3 regions of the Exiguobacterium sp. RIT341 genome follow, and region 1 is predicted to be linked to each of the others. Evidence: riboswitches for the same ligand, from Rfam matches in the RefSeq annotation. Region 1 holds a riboswitch; each other region holds the start of a gene.
The links. Region 1 has a riboswitch for S-adenosylmethionine ahead of BW42_RS12720 (amino acid permease). Riboswitches for the same ligand answer to the same signal wherever they lie in the genome.
Positions count from the first base shown of each region.

Region 2: it holds a riboswitch for S-adenosylmethionine, as region 1 does, so the genes downstream of both, BW42_RS13500 (Na+/H+ antiporter NhaC family protein) here and BW42_RS12720 (amino acid permease) in region 1, are expected to answer to the same signal.
Region 3: it holds a riboswitch for S-adenosylmethionine, as region 1 does, so the genes downstream of both, msrA (peptide-methionine (S)-S-oxide reductase MsrA) here and BW42_RS12720 (amino acid permease) in region 1, are expected to answer to the same signal.

Region 1 is NZ_JFYW01000010.1:61,772-69,024, reverse strand. It holds gene BW42_RS12730 (MarR family winged helix-turn-helix transcriptional regulator) at 1-19, shown strand, start outside; gene mmuM (homocysteine S-methyltransferase) at 91-1,023, opposite strand; gene BW42_RS12720 (amino acid permease) at 998-2,401, opposite strand; SAM riboswitch class I at 2,479-2,580, opposite strand; gene BW42_RS12715 (polysaccharide pyruvyl transferase family protein) at 2,689-4,155, opposite strand; gene BW42_RS12710 (ketopantoate reductase family protein) at 4,360-5,274, opposite strand; gene BW42_RS12705 (GntR family transcriptional regulator) at 5,457-6,173, shown strand; gene gntK (gluconokinase) at 6,166-7,253, shown strand, end outside.
Region 2 is NZ_JFYW01000010.1:222,711-229,963, reverse strand. It holds gene BW42_RS13520 (YwpF family protein) at 1-88, shown strand, start outside; gene BW42_RS13515 (histidine phosphatase family protein) at 85-675, opposite strand; gene BW42_RS13510 (alpha/beta hydrolase) at 693-1,682, opposite strand; gene BW42_RS13505 (metal ABC transporter solute-binding protein, Zn/Mn family) at 1,852-2,865, shown strand; SAM riboswitch class I at 2,935-3,039, shown strand; gene BW42_RS13500 (Na+/H+ antiporter NhaC family protein) at 3,121-4,431, shown strand; gene BW42_RS13495 (hypothetical protein) at 4,471-4,674, opposite strand; gene BW42_RS13490 (aldo/keto reductase) at 4,835-5,647, shown strand; gene BW42_RS13485 (hypothetical protein) at 5,774-6,235, opposite strand; gene BW42_RS13480 (sodium:alanine symporter family protein) at 6,322-7,253, opposite strand, start outside.
Region 3 is NZ_JFYW01000009.1:37,105-44,357, forward strand. It holds gene BW42_RS11155 (M20 family metallopeptidase) at 1-1,146, shown strand, start outside; SAM riboswitch class I at 1,209-1,312, shown strand; gene msrA (peptide-methionine (S)-S-oxide reductase MsrA) at 1,407-1,937, shown strand; gene BW42_RS11165 (DMT family transporter) at 2,014-2,496, opposite strand; gene BW42_RS11170 (Crp/Fnr family transcriptional regulator) at 2,509-3,177, opposite strand; gene BW42_RS11175 (DMT family transporter) at 3,193-3,621, opposite strand; gene BW42_RS11180 (nitronate monooxygenase family protein) at 3,757-4,695, opposite strand; gene BW42_RS11185 (gamma carbonic anhydrase family protein) at 4,787-5,326, shown strand; gene paaX (phenylacetic acid degradation operon negative regulatory protein PaaX) at 5,373-6,257, opposite strand; gene BW42_RS11195 (enoyl-CoA hydratase-related protein) at 6,331-7,098, opposite strand; gene BW42_RS11200 (acetyl-CoA C-acyltransferase) at 7,095-7,253, opposite strand, start outside.

The DNA of each region.
Region 1 (7,253 bases):
CGCCTTGCGCGAACGGTAATGGAATCACACCATTAAAAAAAACGGACGCGAAATCGATTGATTTCGTGTCCGTTTTTTCGTCATCATTCATCACGTATGAGAAACCTGGCAAACCGAACGAATTTGCGCGATATGTTCCGGTGAAGTTCTACAACAACCGCCAATCAATCGTGCTCCAGCTTCATACCATGTCTTTGCGATGGCTTGGAACGACGTGCACTGATTCGTACCCGACCACGTCTTTGCGACCGGATCATAGACTTCACCGGAGTTCGGATAGACAATGATTGGAACACTCGTCAACGTCTTAACGTGACGGATGAAGTCGGTCGCGTAGGATGCCGGAAAACAATTTGCGCCGATTGCTGCAAGTTGCGGATGCTGTCCGATTGTCTCGATGCATATCGCAAGCGGTGTTCCCTCACTGATGTGCGTCGCATCTTGAAGCGAGAACGTCAGCCAAGCAGATACTTCCGGGAACGCTTCGAGAATCCCGAACAACACGACAGCTTCCTCAAGCGACGGAATCGTCTCGAATGCCAGCAGATCAGCCCCCGCTTCAATCAATGCTTCGATGCGCGGTCTGTGGAAGGCTTCTAGCACATCTGCTGACACACCATAATGACCGCGATACTCAGAACCATCTGCTAAGTAGGCACCATAAGGACCAACTGATCCCGCAATCAATGCGGCACTCTTTCCGCTACGCGTCCGTGCATCTTGCGCTAAGGTAACCGTTTGTCGAATTAACGCTTGTGCTTCCTCGGTCGTGATGTGACGTTGCTTGAATCCTTCGATACTTGCTTGATAGCTTGAGGTGATCGCAACATCGGCGCCCACTTCAAAGTAATCGTGATGGACACGCTCAATCTGTTCCGGTGCTTCGATTAAGAGGCGTGCTGACCAGAGTGCATCGTTCAGGTCGAATCCCTTTTGTTCGAGTTCAGTCGCAAGCGCACCATCTAAAATTAGGAAAGGAACTTCCTGTAATCGTTGATCAACTGGATTTTTGATTCGGGACATCTTCAACACTCCGTTTCTGAGAAGAATTCGTGAACGCATGAACGACATAACAGATCACGATGAATGGGATACCGCAATACAAGGCGACTCGTTGCGTCGGATCAAATCCGATACCAATCAGGGAAATCAAACAGACGACGAAAGCGGCGATCGGTACCAATGGAAAGAGTGGTGTACGATAGACCAATTCGTCGACCGTATGCCCTTCGCGGAGGAATTGTTTCCGGAAGCGATACTGCGCAACGCTGATACTCATCCAGACGACGACGACAGCAAGGCCGGAAATCGAGACGAGCGCAATATAGACACTTCCTGCTGCATAGATGCTAGACAGCAAAGCAAGTCCTCCGCCAAGCATGCTGAACAATACAGCTCGAAGTGGAACCCCACTTGGCGTCACCTGGGCGAAGAAGCGCGGAATCATGCGTTCGTTCGCAAGCGACCAAAGCATCCGGGAGGCAGCGTAAAGCCCAGAGTTCGCTGCCGACAAGATCGCTGTCAGAATGACGAAGTTCATCACGTCTGCCGCATACGGAATTCCGATTCGTTCGAACACCGCAACGAACGGACTTTCGAGCACGCCCTTCCCTTCCGTTGGCAATAAGACGGCTAATACGATGATCGTACCGACGAAAAAGAGGACGAGTCGCAAAATCGTTGTTCGGATCGCAAGCGGAATCGTCCGCTTCGGATCGACCGCTTCACCCGCTGCGACGCCGATCAATTCCGTTCCTGAGTAAGCAAAGTTCACAGCAAGCATCGTCATGAAGATCGCAAATGCTCCATTTGGAAACAATCCTCCTTCCGTTAAGGAAGAAAAGAATGGTGCTGGGCTACCATCTTGTAATGGGATGAAGCCAACGATGGCTCCCGCACCAAGTAAAATGAAAGCAATGATCGTTACGACCTTAATGGCGGAGAACCAAAACTCGACTTCAGCAAATACGCGGACCTTCAAGACGTTGATACCAAGGATCATCGCAGCGAATAATGCACTGAACACCCAGACTGGAATCGACGGGAACCAACGTTGCATTAAAATGCCTGCTGCCGTGAATTCTGAACCAAGGGCGACCGTCCACGTCAGCCAGTAGAGCCAGGCCACCGTATAACCGGTACCGGTTCCGATATACTTCGTTGCGTACTTATGGAATGATCCGGTTTCCGGCATGTGTACAGCGAGTTCGCCAAGACTTAGCATGACTAAGTAGACGACGACGGCTCCTATCAAATACGACAAAATCGTTCCGACACGTCCCGCTTGTTCCAACGTATAACCTGTACTTAAAAATAATCCTGTTCCAATGACGCCTCCTAACGACAGCATGATCAGATGACGTGATTCCATCTTGCGTCGAAAAGCTCCGCTCGTTTTCATGAATCCATTTCCTCCTCGTTCCACCTATTTCAAACAAAAAACGCATCCTCACGGATGCGTCGGTCGACAATTCGGAAATCTTATCGATCGGGTGCAACACCCGCAGGAATTAGCACAGTATCTTTCGACCTGTTGCTGAGGTTTCATAGGGCCAGTCCCTCCACCTCTCTGGATAAGTATGTAATTGTTCCTAACCCTATCAAGTCTTTTCCGAATTGTCAACGCAATTCAGAATACTCCTATTAAAAAACATTCCGTATCGTAATGATCCGGAATGTTAGAACGTTTTATTTTTTAGCAAATAAATCCGCTGTCTTTAAGGCTGCCCGAACCGCTTTCCGGTTCAATGTTCCTTGCTGATGCTTCATTTTCTTCGTTTGAGCAGCCAGTTGTGCTTTGAGCGCCGCAATTTCCTGATCTTTTTGAGTCGTCGTTGTCTGTTTCTGCAATGCTTTGATTTTCTTATCTTTTTCGGCCAATTGCGCTTTTGCCTGTTTTTGCGCATCCGCGATCTTCTTCTCTTGTTCCGGGAAGAAGCGTTCGAAACGAGCTACTGCTTCTTCGAGACTCACGCCAGAAATCGGTTGAACCGGTGGAAGTAGTTCCGCTTGCGCCATTTGACGGTCAAACGGTACATTCTCAGGATAGTTCGTCTCTTGATAAATGTGTTCAAGATCATTCACGTTCAAGAAATCAACGAAGTTGTCGAAGTTACGTGCTTGAACACGTACTGGACTTTGGAAATCAGCATTGGCTACGACGTCGGATAATTGTGTATCCGCTTTGATGTCGTTCGCCCAAATATGCGTCAACTGATGATAATCCGTTAGTTCGCGCATTCGTGCATCCTTTGGAATGAGGATACTCGGCGTACCCGCAAGCGTTGCTGTGATATTTCCATGCAAGCGCGCACCAAAACTGAGGTCTGCCTGCCCGATGAAATCGAACCATGTTTGTGCGTTCAAGAAGAAACGAACACGATCGTTCATGTAAGCAGGATCCGACATCTTCACCGGATAGTTCGTCACGGACAAATCTGCGATCGGATGCGTTCCTGTATACGTCAATTTCAGTTCCTTCATCCATTGGGGAATGAAGTAATGATTCGGATACTCTTCCATTCCGCGCGTAATGAAATCAAGAACATTTTGTGGTGCTAAACGTGACGAGTTGACCGTAATCATCGACTCGGGCGTAATGTTCGTTTCACGAATATGTAAGTCGCGACCAAACGCGTACATCGAAGGACATCCGATGACACGATGATCAATGCCTTCGCGAAAACCAAGACGCGTCAAGTATTTCGACGTGATTTCCCCACGAAGACCAAGCATGCTTGAGCGCTCGAGAACGGCACTGACGAATGCTTTAACATCTTCATCGAACGGGAATCCACCATCTAAGTCTGGTTCAAACGGTGCACGTAATCCTACACCAATAACGACGACTGGAATTTTTAATTTCTTGATAAGGCGGGTGTACTTCCGCAACGTCGGTACGAATTCTTTTCGGAATGCGTCCGCTAACGGAATGACATAAAGATCAAAGTTGGCATTGATTTCGTCCGCCCGTTCTTCATCGTAATAGTAATAGTCCGGTGTAATCGTCGTACCTTCTGTCATCAACGTCCGAAAGATACTGTATTGATAAATGAGATTTCCAACGTTTCCTCCAATGGAATTATGTTTCATCAAATAAGGAGCATCGAACTGTTCGAATGGTGTCATACCTGCACGAATAATAATACGTTTCATAATGGATAAACTTCCCCTCTCGTCTGCTTCATTCGTCCTTGCAAGAAAAAATGTGGAAAAATATATTATCACTTTTTTTCAATCTCATTAACAATAGATGAATTTTATTTCGGAAGTCAACGATTCCTAGGGGAAACAGGTCTTTCGTCATCAAAACGAAACATTTGTACTACTCCATTATTTTTCTAAAATAGAAAAATGTAACTATTTAATCGTTCCAAGATACATGCGTAAGTTTGCTTCGACTAATTTTAAAGCTCTGAACCGTTCTGTCGAAGTAGGTTTTAACAAGGCGCTGAAAAAATGTTCCACTTCGACTGGCTGACCTTTTTCCATATCGCGCAACATCGACGATTTCATCGTATCTTCCATCGCATGCATCTGCTTCAATAGCACCGTTTCTGTATCGTCATTGAAGACCGCGCCCTGTTCTTCCATCGCCTGTTTCGCTTCGTTCATGACGTCTACAATCATCTGACGCCCGACAGCTTCTTCCCGAATCGAACCGATCGCTGAACGAAATAGCGTCGTCACACCCGCAAATGTCGAAATGAAAAGATACTTTTGCCACATGTCATCCATGATATGCATCGAGTACGCCATCGGTGCCTTCGCTTTCGCAAAACGTGTTGCGATCTCCTGCAAACGAGCTGTTGGTTTGCCGGTTCGTGAGCCAAACAACAGTCGATGTGACGGACTCGTCTGTAAAATGCGTCCTTCTGCATCAAGCGTCGATTCAATGAAGCAAAGACCGCCCAGTACACGCTCTTCTCCGAAGACTTCTGTTAACCGACGAATATGTTGCATGCCATTCAATAAAGGAATGATATACGTCTCGTTCGAAACGAATGGCGTAAGATCCTTTAAGACATCATCTAAGTGATAGGCTTTCGTCGAAAGCAAAACGACATCAAATACGTGATCCGGTCGCATGTCTCGTGTCACTAACTGAGGCGTGATCGTGATATCGCCATGAGGACTAGTGATCTGTAGACCTGTTTTTTGTAATTGTTCATATCGCTTCGGACGGACGAGAAAGGTCACCTGTTCACCTTGCTCAGCAAGACGGCCCCCGAAATAACCTCCGACTGCTCCTGCACCTACAACTAAAATGTTCATATGTACTATCTCCTCCTTACCCGTTCTGGTTATTGATTACTCCTTCACCCTAACATATTTGGAACCGATTTCCTGATTGCCAGTTGAATCTCTAAGATTTAAGTGAAGCGTTTGCATTTTAGAGAAAAACGTATATACTAACTTGTATACAAGTATACTCACTCTAGAAATCAGGTGATTTTATGTCAGAACTGTTATACCCCTTGAAGTGGTTGTCAAAAGCTTCTGCCGGAGATCGTGTCGCGCACGAACTACGAATGCGGATCATTTCAGGAAAAATTGAAAGCGGTACCATCTTATCCGAAAACAAAATAGCCTCTGATTTTTCAGTCAGTCGCTCACCTGTCCGTGACGCGTTAAAGGTGCTTGCAGCCGAACAGTTGATTCGTCTCGAACGAATGGGAGCGGTCGTCGTCGGTTTATCCGAGCGCGACATTCAAGAAATCTATGATGTCCGGTTACTCATCGAAACGTTCGTCTTCGAGCGACTTGTTAAGGTCGAACGGGCAGAACTCGTCCGTGAACTCAGCAAAATTCTCGAAATGATGAAGGTTGCCATCAAATATAAGGATGCTGATGAATTCTCTTTCCAAGACGTACTGTTTCATGAAACGATCATCCGCTCGATCGATCATGGGTATGTCAGCATGATTTGGCAAAATCTCAAACCAGTCATGGAAAGTTTCATCCTCCTATCAATGCGGGTACGATTCGAGGAAGACATCGAAGACTTTGAACGCATCCTCGCGAACCATGCCTTGTATATCGAAGCGATCGAGACAGGAGATCGTGAACGGATGGTTGCTTCCTTACATCAGAACTTTGATGATGTTCAGGAAGTCGAAGATCTCTGGAAAACGCAACAAATGATGTCGAAAGGAGTCGATTCACATGACTGAATACATGTTAGGCGTCGATATCGGAACGACGAGTACGAAAGCAGTCTTATTTACGACAAAAGGAGAGGTCATCGGACAAACGAACGTCGGTTACCCACTCCACACACCGAACCGTTCGACGGCGGAACAGGATCCGGAAGAAATTTTTGATGCCGTACTCGAATCCATCCGATTGATCACAAAACGTCATCCGAGCATGCCACCGAAGTTCGTCGCGTTCAGTAGTGCCATGCACAGTTTGATTGCGATGGACGCACAACATCAACCGTTGACTGCCTGCATCACATGGGCGGACAGTCGGAGTGAAGCATGGTCGAACAAGATTAAGGAACAATATGGTCTCTCGATCTATCACCGGACCGGGACACCGATTCATCCGATGTCACCGCTTAGCAAAATCAGTTGGCTCGTCGAAGATCGTCCGGAGCTCCACGCTCAAACGAAAAAGTATGTCGGGATCAAGGAGTTCGTGTTCCAAAGACTGTTCGGAACATATGTCATCGACCACTCTCTCGCTTCAGCAACTGGTCTCTTTAATATTCATGAATTAGGTTGGGATACGGGCGCACTGCATGTCGCAGGTATCGATGCAAGCTATTTATCGGAACCCGTACCGACAACGACGTCATGTACCGGACTTAATACTGATTACGCACGACAAATGGGACTATCCGTCGATACGCCGTTCTTAGTTGGTGCCAGTGATGGTGTCCTCTCCAATTTAGGTGTCAACGCGATTCGCAAAGGGGAAATCGCGATCACGATCGGAACGAGCGGTGCCATCCGAACGATCATTGATCGTCCACAGACGGATGAAAAAGGACGAACGTTCTGTTACGCACTGACCGAGGACCACTGGGTCATCGGCGGCCCCGTCAATAACGGAGGAATGGTCTTACGGTGGATTCGTGACGAACTTGCTTCAGCAGAAGTCGAGACAGCAAAACGCCTCGGCATCGATCCGTATGCTGTCCTGACGAAGATTGCCGAACGCGTCCGCCCGGGGTCCGACGGTCTGTTGTTCCATCCTTACTTGTCCGGTGAACGAGCACCGCTATGGAATCCGGACGTCAGCGGTTC
Region 2 (7,253 bases), 160 kb from region 1:
TTCAAAACGCGGTGCACATATCACGAGTATCGCTAAAGAAACATTTAAACAGTATCTAGCAGAACATCCAGAAACACCGATTTCTTAAGGTTTTTCGACTTCGTCCGTGATGTGATCCGCTACATTGATTCGATCAATCGTATAGTGGTCCGTATATTGGATATAATTCGCACATGCATTTTTCAAAGGTGTCCGGTAACTGAATGTCTCATCAATCGACGATAAGGCTGCTTTGATCGTATGCGAGTGACAGACGATTAAGATTCGTTTCCCCTCATACGTTCGTGTCACTTCCTGTAATGCTTCGAATACGCGATCCTGAATCGCTTGTTCCGTTTCAAGACCCGGAACACGTTTCGTATCGTTCGCTTGAACAGCTTCATAAATCGACGCAACCGGTTCACCGGAAGCAGCACCAAATTCACGCTCGACGAGTCGGTCATCGGTCGCTGTGATCGTCAATCCGACAGCACGTCCGATGATTTCTGCTGTCTCAACAGCGCGAGACAACGGGCTTGCTAGCAAGACATCCCACTTTTCATTGGCTAGATAAGCGGCGCTGAGTTCCGCTTGTCTTTTTCCTGTTGCATTCAACGGGATGTCTTCTCTTCCTTGGATTCGTTCATTTAAGTTCCAATCCGTTTGACCATGTCGCACTAAACAAATTTCAGTCATGCCTCTGTCTCCTTCATTCAAGAAATATGACTGATTGTATCATGTTTTTCATCGGGAAGTTGTCGCGGTGGCAATAACAACACCTGACAAGTGAAGCGTTCAATTCGTTCGAGCAGTCGTTCAATTTTCAATGGATTTTCTGTCTGTGCAAAACTAGCAAGTGAGTGGGTACCGTTCGGAAAAGAAAACAAACGGACATCAGCTCCGACATCGGCTCCTTTTTCAACGAAGTGAAGAGCTTGGGAAAACGGAACGATTGGATCTTTTTTGCCATGCAGGAGCATGATCGGTGGGGCGTCTGACGAGAGATGCGTCACAGGTGAAACGTGGGTCATGAGCTTGCGCCATTCTTCCCGTCCACCTTTATAAAACTTAATGTGAGCGATCCAGGTCTGAATGAAAGTAAACAATAAAAAATTCGTCGGTGGATATAAGGCAATGACACCACTGATCAATGGCATGTGTCGTTCATCGCGCTCACCAACGAAAGCAGATGGGGCAAGTGCCGTCGTCAGCATGAGTGCAGCTCCGGCTGAGTCTCCCCATACTATCATCCGTCCTCTTAAAATGCGAAGATCTTCTGCTTCTTTGTTCAAAAAGCATAAGGCATCCCGTACATCTTCGAGATTATCCGGAAAATAACTCCCTTCTTCAAACAGACGATAATCGATACTACAAACAGCAACCCCAAGTTCAAGCAGGCGATCAACGATCGGGCTAAAACAGAACAGATCCTCGCGCTCTCCACGAACGAATGCGCCACCGTGCGCGTAGATCGCGACCGGAAACGGTCCTTCCCCCGGCGGATAATAGAGATCGAGTTGTAAGGTACGGTCTCCCACTTGTTTGTAAGTGATTGTCCGCGGTGCGAGTTGTTTTTCTGTGATTGGCAAGGCGGGTTCAGTCCACCGAAGTAATGCACCGTAATTGTTCCAGATACTTGCTCCCGCAGCTGCTGTCGTTAGTAGTGCAGCTCCCCCCATTAGCCATGCAGTTTCACGTTTCACTTGATCACCTCCAAAAGACGTATCAATTCCTTCATTTTATTATCCTTTTACCCCGTTTTAAAAGAAGTCGAACGTCTCGGTATTCGTACTTGACGCTTCTCAAACGTTCCGCTATAGTGAAAAAGTCCAAATCGGAATAATTACGTTTTAATAACGGAGGTAACATATAATGAAAAAAATCATTCCTGCTTTAACGGTCGCATTCGCGAGCGCAAGTATCCTCGCAGCTTGTGGATCAAACACCGATTCATCGACTTCAGATGATAAAAAGACGGAAATCTATACATCGACGTTCGCAACAGCTGCCATTGCCCGTGAAATCGGTGGTAATCAAGTCAACGTCAAGATGATCGTCCCACCTGGAGCAGATCCGCACTCCTATGAACCGACGTCAAAGCAACTCACTGAGATTGCCAAAGGTGACCTTTTCCTTTTGACGGGTACGACACTTGAACCCTATTCAAAAAAAATCCAAGAGAGTCTAAAAGGCACGGACGTCCGGTTCGTCGAGACGAGTAAGGATGTCACTTTGCTGGAATCGGATGCTACGCTTCACGCACATGAAGAAGAGGGACATACAGAAGAAGAGCATGCGCACGAAGATGCAGGGCACGATGATCACGCAACTGATGAACATGCGCACGAAGAGGAAGAACACGATCATGGAAAATACGATCCACACGTCTGGCTTGATCCTGTCAACGCCAAAGCAATGGCACGTTCTATCACAGTCGCCTTATCAAAAGAAGTACCAAAAGACAAAGCAACATTCGAAAAAAACTTGAAAGCGTTCGATCAGCAAGCTGACGCACTCGATAAAGAGTTCAAGCAAGCCGTCGCTGACGGATCAAAAAAAGAACTTCTCGTCACACATGCAGCTTACGGTTACCTCGCCGAACGATATGGTTTCACGCAGCTTCCAATCGCCGGAATTTCCCCTTCCGATGAACCCTCACAAAAACAACTGGCTGCTTTAGTGAAAGAAGCGCGGATGCATGATTTGAAACACGTCGCGTTCGAAGAAACGGTTTCACCAAAGGTTGCGCGTGTCATCCAAAAAGAAATCGGAGCTAAATCCGTGACGATCCATAACCTCGAGTCGGTGACGAAATCGCAGCAAAACAGCTCGTATTTTAAGTTGATGGAAGAAAACGTCCAGACGTTAGAACAGGCACTTCAGTAAAGTACAGTTGACACGCGTTACTCAATGCGGTACGGTAAGAAACGTGTTTTACAACAATTGAATGACTTCTTTTTATCGCGAGAAACGGAGGGACTGGCCCAATGATGTTTCGGCAGCGGACGATTTGATTCGTACTGTGCCAAATCCAGCAAGCGAAAGCTTGAGAGATAAGAAGAGCGTCTTTATTTCATAAAGACCTCCTTCTTTCTTGCGAAGGGGTCTTTTTTTGTATCTTTGAGAAACGAGGTGTCAACAATGAATGAAATGATCACGCCTAACAAATGGGCACTGCTTCCCCTCGTCGTATTTCTGGTCCTCTTCATCGGAGCCGGTATCTTCTATGACGACTTTTACAAATTCCCGATTCTGATCGCTGCTTTGATCGCGCTGATCTTTGCTGCAATCACGACGAAAGGATCGATTAATCAAACGGTTGAACGAATCGCAACCGGTGCCGGAAATCCCGATATCATGATTATGGTCTTCATCTTCTTATTAGCCGGTACGTTCTCTGGAACGGCAGAAGCAATCGGCGCCATTGATGCGACCGTCAATGCTGCCTTAACGTTCCTACCTCCGTCACTCCTGATGAGCGGTCTGTTCGTCATCGCTGCCTTCATCTCGATGGCAATGGGAACTTCGACTGGAACGATTGCTGCACTTGCTCCAATCGCCTTTGGTATTCATGAAGCAACAGGTATCAACGTTGCGATCGCAGCAGCGTCAGTCGTTGGTGGTTCGATGTTCGGTGATAACTTGTCGTTCATCTCGGATACGACAATCGCTGCCGTTCGGACACAAAAAACGAACATGCGCGATAAATTCCGGACGAACTTCATGATCGTTCTCCCGGCTGCCGTCTTAACGGTCATCTTACTCGCGTTCGTTTCTGGTTCTGGCGATGCGGCAGCAGCTAAAGCATTCGAGTTCTACAAATTAATTCCGTATCTCGCCGTCATCGTCCTTGCACTATTTGGTGTCAATGTCATTCTTGTTCTCGTCGGTGGCACATTGCTCACTGGAATCATCGGTATGATCGACGGTAGCTTTGGCTTAAGTGGGTTCGTCCTTTCGATGTCTGAAGGAATGATGGGCATGGCAGAGATTTCAATCTTGACACTCCTCATGGGTGGTCTCGTCAGTTTGATCACGTTCAATGGCGGAATCGCCTACTTGAAAGAGACGTTGACGCGCAAGATTTCACAGCGTCGCGGTGCTGAATTCAGTATGGCAGCACTCGTCAGTGCGACGAACCTCGCAACGGCGAACAATACGATCTCGATTCTCGTCGCTGGACCACTCGCGGCTGAAATCGCTGATACGTATGAAATCGACCGCAAGAAATCAGCGAGTATTCTTGATATCTTCTCTTGTGGTATTCAAGGCATCATTCCGTATGGGGCACAACTGCTGATCGCAGCAGAGTTGACGAAGACAGCTTCACCAGAACTGATTCCGTATCTGTTCTATCCGTTCCTGCTCTTCGTCTGTGGATCGATTGCCATCATCTTTGGTTTCCCACGTCCGAAAAAATCAGTTGCTCAACAGGAAAAAATCTCTTCTTAACCAACGACAGGTCCGATCATGGTGATCGGACCTGTTTCATTATTTTTTCTGCTTCGCTTGTCGTTCTAAAATCAAATACGCGATTGCTGGAAGTGGAAACTGAAGGAGTCCCGCACCTCCCCATACCCACGGGTTACGTCCTGATTTTCGTGCACTGAAAAATAAGCTAACTGCTTGCGTGACCAACAAGGCACTAATACTAAGCCAAGCTCCCTTTGATAGCTTTTTATTCTTTTGAGCCATCCTTTCTCCCCCCTCTTTCTGACATACGGTCAGATGTGATGAATTCTCTTTTATTTTAACCCATTCTATTCCTCCATGAGCATGGAAACGGACGGTTTCGTTCGTTCGTGCTAAACTAAACGAGCAAATCTAAACTACGTTTTATGAGGAGGAGTAACACATGCAATACGCAAAACTTTCAAACGGTATTACGATTCCCCAAATCGGATTCGGTGTCTGGCAAGTAGACGAAGAAACAGAAGCACCCGCTGCTGTTGCTGAAGCACTACGTGTCGGCTATCGTCATATCGATACAGCTGCTGTCTATAAAAACGAGCGCGGTGTCGCAAAAGGAATCAAAGAAAGCGGCGTGAAACGTAAGGATCTCTTCTTAACGTCGAAAGTCTGGAACGATGATATTCGTGCCGGTCGGACGAAGGAAGCATTCGCAGAATCGCTCGAACGTCTCGAAACAGACTACCTTGACCTCTACCTGATCCACTGGCCAGTCGAAGGCTATATCGAAGCGTGGAAAGCAATGGTTGAACTTTATGAAGCAGGCAAGATCAAAGCGATCGGTGTCTCGAACTTCAAGGAACATCACCTCGATACATTGGCAGAAGAGGGCTTGATGGCACCAATGATCAACCAAGTCGAATTGCATCCACAATTGCCGCAACACGAACTGCACGAATACTTGCAAGATCACAACATCCAAGTCGAAGCATGGAGTCCACTCATGCAAGGGAAATTCCTCGAAATCAATGATTTCAAGGAAATCGCAGAGAAACACGGCAAGACACCTTCACAAGTCGTCTTACGTTGGCACCTCGACAACGGCATCGTCGCTCTTCCAAAATCTGTTACTCCAGCACGCATTGCGGAAAACTTCGACGTCTTTGATTTCCAACTCGATGCCGATGATCTTGAGAGAATTGATCGTCTGGCAACGGATGTCCGCCTCGGACCGGATCCAGACGAAATCGATTTTTAATCTAAAGGTTATCGTAAAAAAGAACGGCTTCCATGTGAAGACGTCTTGCTTCATCTGAACGACGAGAGACCCGTTTCCAGTCTACGACTTGGAAGCGGGTCTCTTTTTTTTTATGATTTAAGCTGATCAGACATAATAAATTAAAATCGTATCTTCCGCTTCTTCTGCTTTTTGAAAATAGGCGCGTAAATCGGCGAACTGTTCCCAAACATCCTCGAATTCGCCTGGCGTTCCAGCTTCATCATGAATCGAAGCGAGTGCCCGCTGATCAAAGTTCCGCATCACTTCAGCGGAAATGATCAGAAGCGGTAAAGGAAGAATCCCGACGATCGCCGCTTTCTCTTCATTAACGATTAACTCTTCGCCAACGATCGCTCGTCCCAGGTTGTAATGTGTGTCTTGATCAATATAGATATCGATTTGATTCATCAAATGATAGATGGCGTTCGTCTGTTCGAGAGCGAATAATTGTTCATGATCGGGTTGTGTCTCATGAATGAATAAAATCCAGTCCATGATGATGTGGGGATCGTTTCCGAACGACTCCCAGACCGCATCCGTGACGCGGACGAAATGTACGTTTTCCATTCTCCCCCTCCCTTCTGTACTCTGTATTCCCTTTTTAAATTCGTTCTATACAAAAAAAGAGCCAGATTTCTCTGACTCCCTTTTCCTTAGATTGCTTTTTCGTCTTCTTTTGATTCCTGCCATGCTTCAAGCGTATCTTTCCCTGGCAAGTTCGGAATCGAGTCCGCATAAAACCGTGGCTCTTTCCCTGCTTTTCGTTGTGCCATGTAATCATCGAGGGCAAGCTTCGCAATCTTTGCGAGACGGAAAATCGCATACAGATTGACGATCGCCATTAGTCCCATGAAGATGTCCGCTAACGCCCACACGAGACTAGCTGACTCGACAAGTGAACCGAAGACGATCATGACGAGGACGAGTACGCGGTATGCCATCATGACTTGTTTATTTTCACGGATGAAGTTGATGTTCGATTCACCGTAGTAGTAGTTTCCGACGACGGAACTAAACGCAAATAGGAAGATGGCGAGTGCCATGAATCCTGTCGCAAATGATCCAACTTGTGACGCAAGTGCTCCCTGTGCTAAATCAATACCAGCTAAGGCATCTCCATTCGCATCTTTTGTCGGAACCCCACTGACGAGAACGATCATCGCAGTCGCCGAACAGACCATCAATGTATCGACGAAGACCGCGAATGATTGAATCAAGCCTTGTTTGACCGGGTGAGAGACTTCCGCTGTTGCCGCTGCGTTCGGTGCTGAACCCATACCGGCTTCGTTCGAGAACAAACCGCGACGAATACCATTCAGAACGGCCGCCCCGATTGCTCCCCCTGCTAACGTCTTAAACTCGAATAACCCTTCTTGGAAAATCAATTTAAAGACACTTGGTAATACTTCAAGATTCGTCACCATGATATAGAGAGCGATTAAGATATAACCACCTGCCATGATCGGAACCATGAACGAAGCGACTGTCGCAATACTGCGGACACCGCCAAAAATGATCAGTGCCGTCAAGACGACCAATCCGACCGTAATCCACATCTTATCCACGCCATATTGACTTTGTAGAG
Region 3 (7,253 bases), on a different contig from region 1:
TTCGAACCGACAATGATCGCGTTACGTCGCGATTTTCATCGACACCCGGAACTCTCTTTCCAGGAAGTCCGCACACCAGAACGGATTGCCGCCTTTTACGCAGAACAGGGCATTCCTCATCAAACAGCCGTCGGAGGTCGTGGTGTCGTCGCGACGATCGAAGGCAAACAGCCTGGTCCGACGATTGCGGTCCGTGCCGATTTTGATGCTTTACCACTTCAAGAAGAGACGACGCTTGCCTTCCGGTCGATCCATCCCGGTGTCATGCATGCATGTGGACACGATGGTCATACGGCGATCGTGATGGCCCTTGCTGCTACACTCTATCCGTTACGCGATCAATTGCAAGGAACGATTCGGATCATCCACCAGCATGGAGAAGAGGTCTTTCCCGGTGGAGCAATCCAAATGATCGAAGCCGGCGTCCTCGAAGGGGTCGATGCAATTTTCGCGACACATCTCGAAAATGATTTACCGGTTGGCACGATCGGATTCCGGGAAGGACATACATTGTGTGCGATCGACGAATTCGAAATCATCGTCCATGGTCAAGGTGGGCATGCCCAGGCACCGCATAAAACAAAAGATGCTCTCGTCGCTGGAGCGCAACTCGTCTGCAACTTACAACATCTCGTTAGTCGACGGGTTGATCCGTTTGAGCCGGCTGTTCTCGCAATCGGTTCTTTCCATGCAGGAACAGCACCAAATATCGTTACGGGTGAGGCACGCATTGTCGGGGAAATCCGAACGTTCAATGAGACACTTCGGCATCAGCTCCGGCAAGAAGTCGATCTTGTCGCTAAGACGACGTGTGCCGGCATCGGTGCTTCGTATTCGATTGACTTCACGACTGGTTACCCGGCGCTCTGGAATCACCCGGATGAGACAAAACTCGTTCAGGAAGCTGCTGCTTTCTTACCGGAAGCATCCGTCCGGGCACTCACACCAATGATGGCGGCGGACGACTTCGCACATTACTTAACACACGTCCCGGGTAGTTATTTCTTTACCGGCTCTGGCTATACGGACGGTCGCGTCAACTATCCGCAGCACCATCCACAGTACGAGATCAATGAACAAGCGTTGTTGATCGGTGCGAAGACACTTGGAGCAACCGTTTTACGTGCCTTAAATTCTAAGGATTGACTTTATTTCTTTGTGAATGGTATCATCACAACAATGATAACGAATGACATCAACTTCATATACCCTTATCAAGAGTGGACCGAGAGATCTGGATCGATGACGTCCCAGCAACCTGCGCATAGCAAGGTGCTACGACCAGCAAAGCGAAAGCTTTGGTTGATAAAAAGCGGCGACTCCTTTTGCAACCAAGCGAAGGAGTCGTTTTCGTTTTCTCGCTGTCAGACATACAATGGGGATTTCCCACGGAGAGGAAGAGACAGATGGAAAAAGCAACATTTGCAGGTGGATGTTTTTGGTGCATGGTGACACCATTTGAAGAATTACCAGGAATCGAGGGAATCGTATCAGGTTACATGGGCGGACACGTCGATAACCCGACATACGAGCAAGTCAAAACAGGAACGACGGGACACCTCGAGGTCGTCCAAATCACGTTTGATCCGAGCCTGTTCCCGTACGAGCGTTTACTTGAACTCTACTGGCCCCAAACGGATCCGACGGATGCAGAAGGTCAATTCCAAGATCGCGGTACGCAGTACGCGCCAGCAATCTTCTATCATACGGATGCGCAGCATGAAGCTGCGATTACTTCTCGTGACGCTCTTGCTGCAAGCAACCGTTTCAAACAGCCAATCGTGACGCGGATCAATGCTGCTTCTGAATTTTATCCAGCGGAAGAGTACCACCAAGACTTCCATAAGAAAAATCCAGAACACTACAAAAAAGATCGTGCTGCTTCTGGTCGTGATGCCTTCATCGAACAGGAATGGAAAGATACGACGACGGTCTGATTCAAAAAAATGTATATAAAAACAGGTCAGTAAACGTTGGTTTGCTGACCTGTTTCATTGTTATGGAAAAAGTAAGTCATGAAACACGTTCTACTTGATCCTTTGCCTGTTGTTCCGGTGCCACGACTTGATACCGTTTCAAGACGAAGATGCCACACACCATGACAGCGAGACCGATGAGCTGACCAAACGATAAGTCGATTTGCGGCAAACCGAACCAACCGAACGTATCAACAGCGAGGGCAAAGCTCAACTGCGAAATCAACACGACAGAAATCGCGACGGACGGACCAAGCAATTGAATCCCGCGCATGACACAAAAGACGACACCGACACCTACGAGTCCACCGAACCAGTAGAGTGGTGACACATTTTGAATCTGTCCGATCGTTCCACCATGAAACAGGACATACGTGATGCTTGCTCCGATGAAGCCGACGAAGAAAACCAGCGTTGTCGTCGCCCATGCGCCGAATGCATCACTCATCCGAGCATTCAATACCGTCTGCAAACTGATTAGCATCCCTGCCAATACGGCACACACGATGCCTATTACCATGTTCGTTCCTCCTTACTCATAGCTGTTGCCGTTCGCCTTCTCGCGAATCCGCTCCAGATCGACAATGATGATTTTCCCGCGTCGTCGAACGAGAATCTCTTCTTCACATAATTTCGTGATGATCCGGTTGAGATGGCGATAACTCGTTCCAAGCCAGTCAGCAACGTCATGCAGGTTCGACGTCCGCATCTCCTGATAAAATAAACTGTCACTGGCTTCAGAAGCAATCGACAACAAATACCCTGCAAATCGCTCTTCAACTGTATACAATACATGGTGCGACGCTGATTTCGAGTCGGCATACCACTTCGCTGTGATCGTGCGTAATAAGAATTGCAGAAAGACGTTCGTTGTATTGTGCTCGCGTAAAATCGCATACGGTACGCTCAACACCTCGACATCGGTCACCGCCTCAACTGTATTCAACACTTCTCGTTCATTGATGAACTCGGCGTCACCAATCACTGTCAGTGGTGTTTTGAATCGTAAAATCCGTTGTTTCCCTTCTGACGAAGCAGCAGAAATCTTGACCTTGCCTGCGACGATGAAGTACATCCGGTCGATTGTCGCACCGGTCGTACAGAGGAGTTCTCCTTTTCGGAAGGTTTCTTCACGCAACCAAGCGCGCGTCTCTTCCGTTAAAATCGTATCCAGTCCATATTGTTGGATGACGGTTTCCATGTTCATTCCCTCCCTTTAGGCAAGTGAGAAAATCGCAACTCCTGCAAGCATGAGACCCACACCAACCCACTGACCACGATTTCCTTGTTTTTTTAAGACACCGAACCATCCTTTTAAATCAATCAGAAAGGCACATAAAATCTGCGCGACGAGTAACAAACACATCGCCCATGTCATCCCGAGTTTTTGGATCGCTGTGAGTTCCGTTACGACGACTAGCACGCCAATCAAACCACCGCTCGCATAAATCCACGGTAACTGACGGAATCCGCCGATTTTCCGATCTCGTACGAAGCTATAAATGACTAAACAACCCATCAGACCAACAAAGTGGACGATCAATACGGATAACCACGGTCCGACGCCTGTCGCAAGGCGCGCATTGAATATACCTTGCAGGGCGATGAACAGACCGCTCATCAAAGCAAACACGACTCCTTGCACGTCATCTCCTCCTTTAATCTCTACACTAGAGTAGACCTTATTCGTGCCTCACTTGAAAAGGACAAATGTCCCATTTTCAAAAAACATGAAAAAACCCGCTTTCCACAAGCGGGTTTACGGGTCATCATTGTATGTTCATGTCGCAAAACGAGCAGTCGTCCGCTTCAGCTGTTCCTCTGCTTCCTCCATCATGCGCGTAAACAACTCAGCAACCGTTGGCACATCACGAATCAAACCGGCAACCAGTCCAGCGTTGACATATCCTTTCTCTTCATCGCCTTCAAGAGCGCCTGTAATATGATACGACTCATTCGTCTGATCGAGAAAAGCAGCAGGTGTCTCGGCTGTGAGGTGTTCGACGTAAGGACCATCAAGGACACGTCGTACGAATCCGACGGAACGTCCGATGATGCGTGTATCGGTATCTGTCGCATCCGTTAAGCGCGATTTATAAACTGGGTGGACCTTCGCATCTTCCGTCGCGATCAACCGTGTTCCGAGCTGGACGCCGGCAGCACCAAGCAACAGGACAGCTGCTAGCCCACGCCCATCGCCAACCCCACCCGCTGCAAGAACTGGAATCTTGACCCGGTCGACAAGCTGCGGAATCAAAGTGAGGGTCGTCAGTTCAAGCGGGGAATTGATACCTGCCGCTTCAACCCCTTCTGCTACGAGTACATCAGCGCCTGCCTGTTCTGCCTTTACTGCCTGTTTGACCGAGGCGACGACCGCAATCGTTTTGATGCCAGCGGCTTGTAGTCGCTCTATGTATGGTGCCGGATTTCCTGCCGACAAAGAGACGACCGGAATCTTTTCTGCAATCGCGAGATCGATCAGTGCTTCCGTATAAGGAGATACACGAATCGCGATGTTCAAGGCAAATGGTTGCTCCGTCAGGGTTCGTGTCTCCTGAATCCGAGACGCTACTTCATCGACCGACAACGTACCGCACCCAAGCGTTCCGAGTCCTCCGGCATTCGACACCGCTGCCGTGAGTGCTGCATGACTAATGTTACCCATCCCTCCTTGGATCAATGGATAACGAATGTTGAATAGCTCACAAATCGGAAACATATCTTTCCTCCGTTCTCGACTCCCACCGCATGATATACTGACAGGGAATGAATAGTAGTTCATCTTATCCTAGAAATGAGGTCGTTCTGTTATGAAGATTCCGTATCAATCGATTCATCCGAACGTAGCATCCGATGTATTCATCGCTCCTGGCGCTTATCTGATTGGAGACGTCACGATCGGTTCCGAGTCTACCATCTGGTTCAACGCTGTCTTACGCGGTGACGAAGGACCGATTGCAATCGGCAAACGCTGCAGTATCCAAGACAACGCAACGATTCATCTGTACGAAGGCGCACCTGTCGTCATCGAGGATGAAGTGACGGTCGGACATAACGCGATTTTACACGGCTGTAAAATCGGACGTCGTTCGATCGTCGGAATGGGCGCGACCGTTCTTGATCACGCAGATGTTGGTGAAGAATGCATCATCGGGGCGAACACGTTGATTCCATCAGGAAAAGTCTTCCCACCCCGTTCGCTGATCATCGGCTCACCGGGTAAAGTCGTGCGTGAACTGACGGAAGCGGACCTCGCGATGATTCAGGAGTCGATTGATTCCTATGTCGATAAAGGTTACGCTTTCCGAAACATTCTCGCAGGATCAACCGAACAAAACACATCTGAATGACACGAATGCGGGGCGGATCGCGTGATCCGTCCCGCTTTTTTATATATCATCGTTCCGCAAACAGCGGGTGTTCTGTTGCATCATACGAAGCGCTACGTTGTGACACATCGTGTGTCTCTTCAAAGATTGATTCAAAGAACCGGCTCGCTGGTTGCGCAAGCAGACGGTAATATTGCTCGAACAACAGTGCCGCATGGTGTCCGCTCCAAGCATCCGGTAATAGTTCTTGCGGGAGTCCCGGATCCGTGAAGAGGAATTTTCGGTACTCATGTACGAGCATCGTCCGTTCGACGAAACACTGCTCATCCGTCATTTCTCCTAATTGGAGCTGACTCTGATGGACGATGTATTGCCGGCTATAATCCGTGATGAACGTTTCGTAACGTTCCTGCAATTCCTCTAGTGGAAAAGCGCGCTCAACAAGGGATTGGTCTTGCTTTGGACCGTGGTATTCACCGACGAAGAAATCGACATACTCTTCGATTTCGTACGCTTTAATCAATCGTTCCGCCTCTTTTTCAAGCGGATTCGGCGAAATCCAGACCCCGTTTGATAAGTTGCCAAACCCACTCCACGTCAGTTCTTTACGGAGCTCATCGCGAATCTGTCGCTTATCCTCAGGAATCGTGTACATTAACGTCCGCCACTTCCCGTCCCAGTCGTGCGGTGTTGATTTATAGATCCGGCGCGCTGCTTCTTCCATACGTTCCACCCCACGTGGCGTCAACGAATAGAAGCTTTTACTCCCCTGCTTCTCGGAGACGAGCCAGCCTTGTTTGACCATCCGGGATACTGCGACCCGAACGGCTTGTTCGTTATGTCCGAACTCTTTGACGAGTCGAATTAAACTCCCGACCCAGATTTGATTGCCGTAATGACGGATATAATCCCCGTAAATCGTAAAGATCATTGATTGGGTGTTCGCACTCATGGTATTCACTCTCTCTTCAGTCGTTCATAGTGTGTATCGTTAGTATACGGGTTATTTCAAACGTCGACCATCCTCATCTTCCTTCAAAGCGTGGTGGTCGTTTTTCAGCGAAGGCTTGTAGCGCTTCCTGACGATCGGCGGTCGGAATGACGACTTCATAAGCTTCCGTCTCGAGCTGCAGTCCTTTCTCGAGCGAGACATCCCGTCCTTGATCAATTGCTCGTTTCGCTTGGCGCAAGGCGATCGGACCGTTTTGTAACATCTGACCGGCAAACTCAAGACAGGTCGTCATCAACGCTTCCCGGGCGACGACGGCTGTCGCGAGTCCGTAACGTTCTGCTGTCATCGCATCGATTTTTTTCGCCGTGAAGATCAGTTCCTTTGCTCGTGTCTCCCCGATCAATCGCGGCAAGCGTTGTGTTCCGCCAGCCCCAGGAATGATTCCGAAGCTAGTCTCCGTCAACCCGACGAGTGCATCCTCAACGAGAAACCGGAAATCACAGGCAAGAATCCATTCAAAGCCACCACCGAGCGCGTGCCCATTGACGGCAGCGATTGTCGGTTGGGGTAATTGTGCAATCGAGGTGAAGACGTTGCGAATCGCAAGGACATTACGTCGGACTTCTTCTTCATTCAAATGTACACGTTCCTTTAAATCGGCGCCGGCACTGAAAGCTTTACCGGTTCCTGTAAACAGGACGACCCGCGCTTCCGAGTCGACTGACAACATATCGACTTGTTCCTTTAAGGCGACAAGTGTCGGATAATCGAGACAGTTCAACCGTTCTGGGCGATCGATCCGGACGATCGCGATATAGCCTTCTCGTTCCAAATGAATCATACGAGTCCCTCCCGATCGACGACGAGTGCGATCCCTTGTCCAACTCCGACACACATCGTGGCAAGACCATATGTCCGGTTCGTCCGGCGCATCTCATGCAATAACGTCGTCAAAATCCGCGCTCCACTTGCGCCGAGCGGATGACCGAAGGCAAT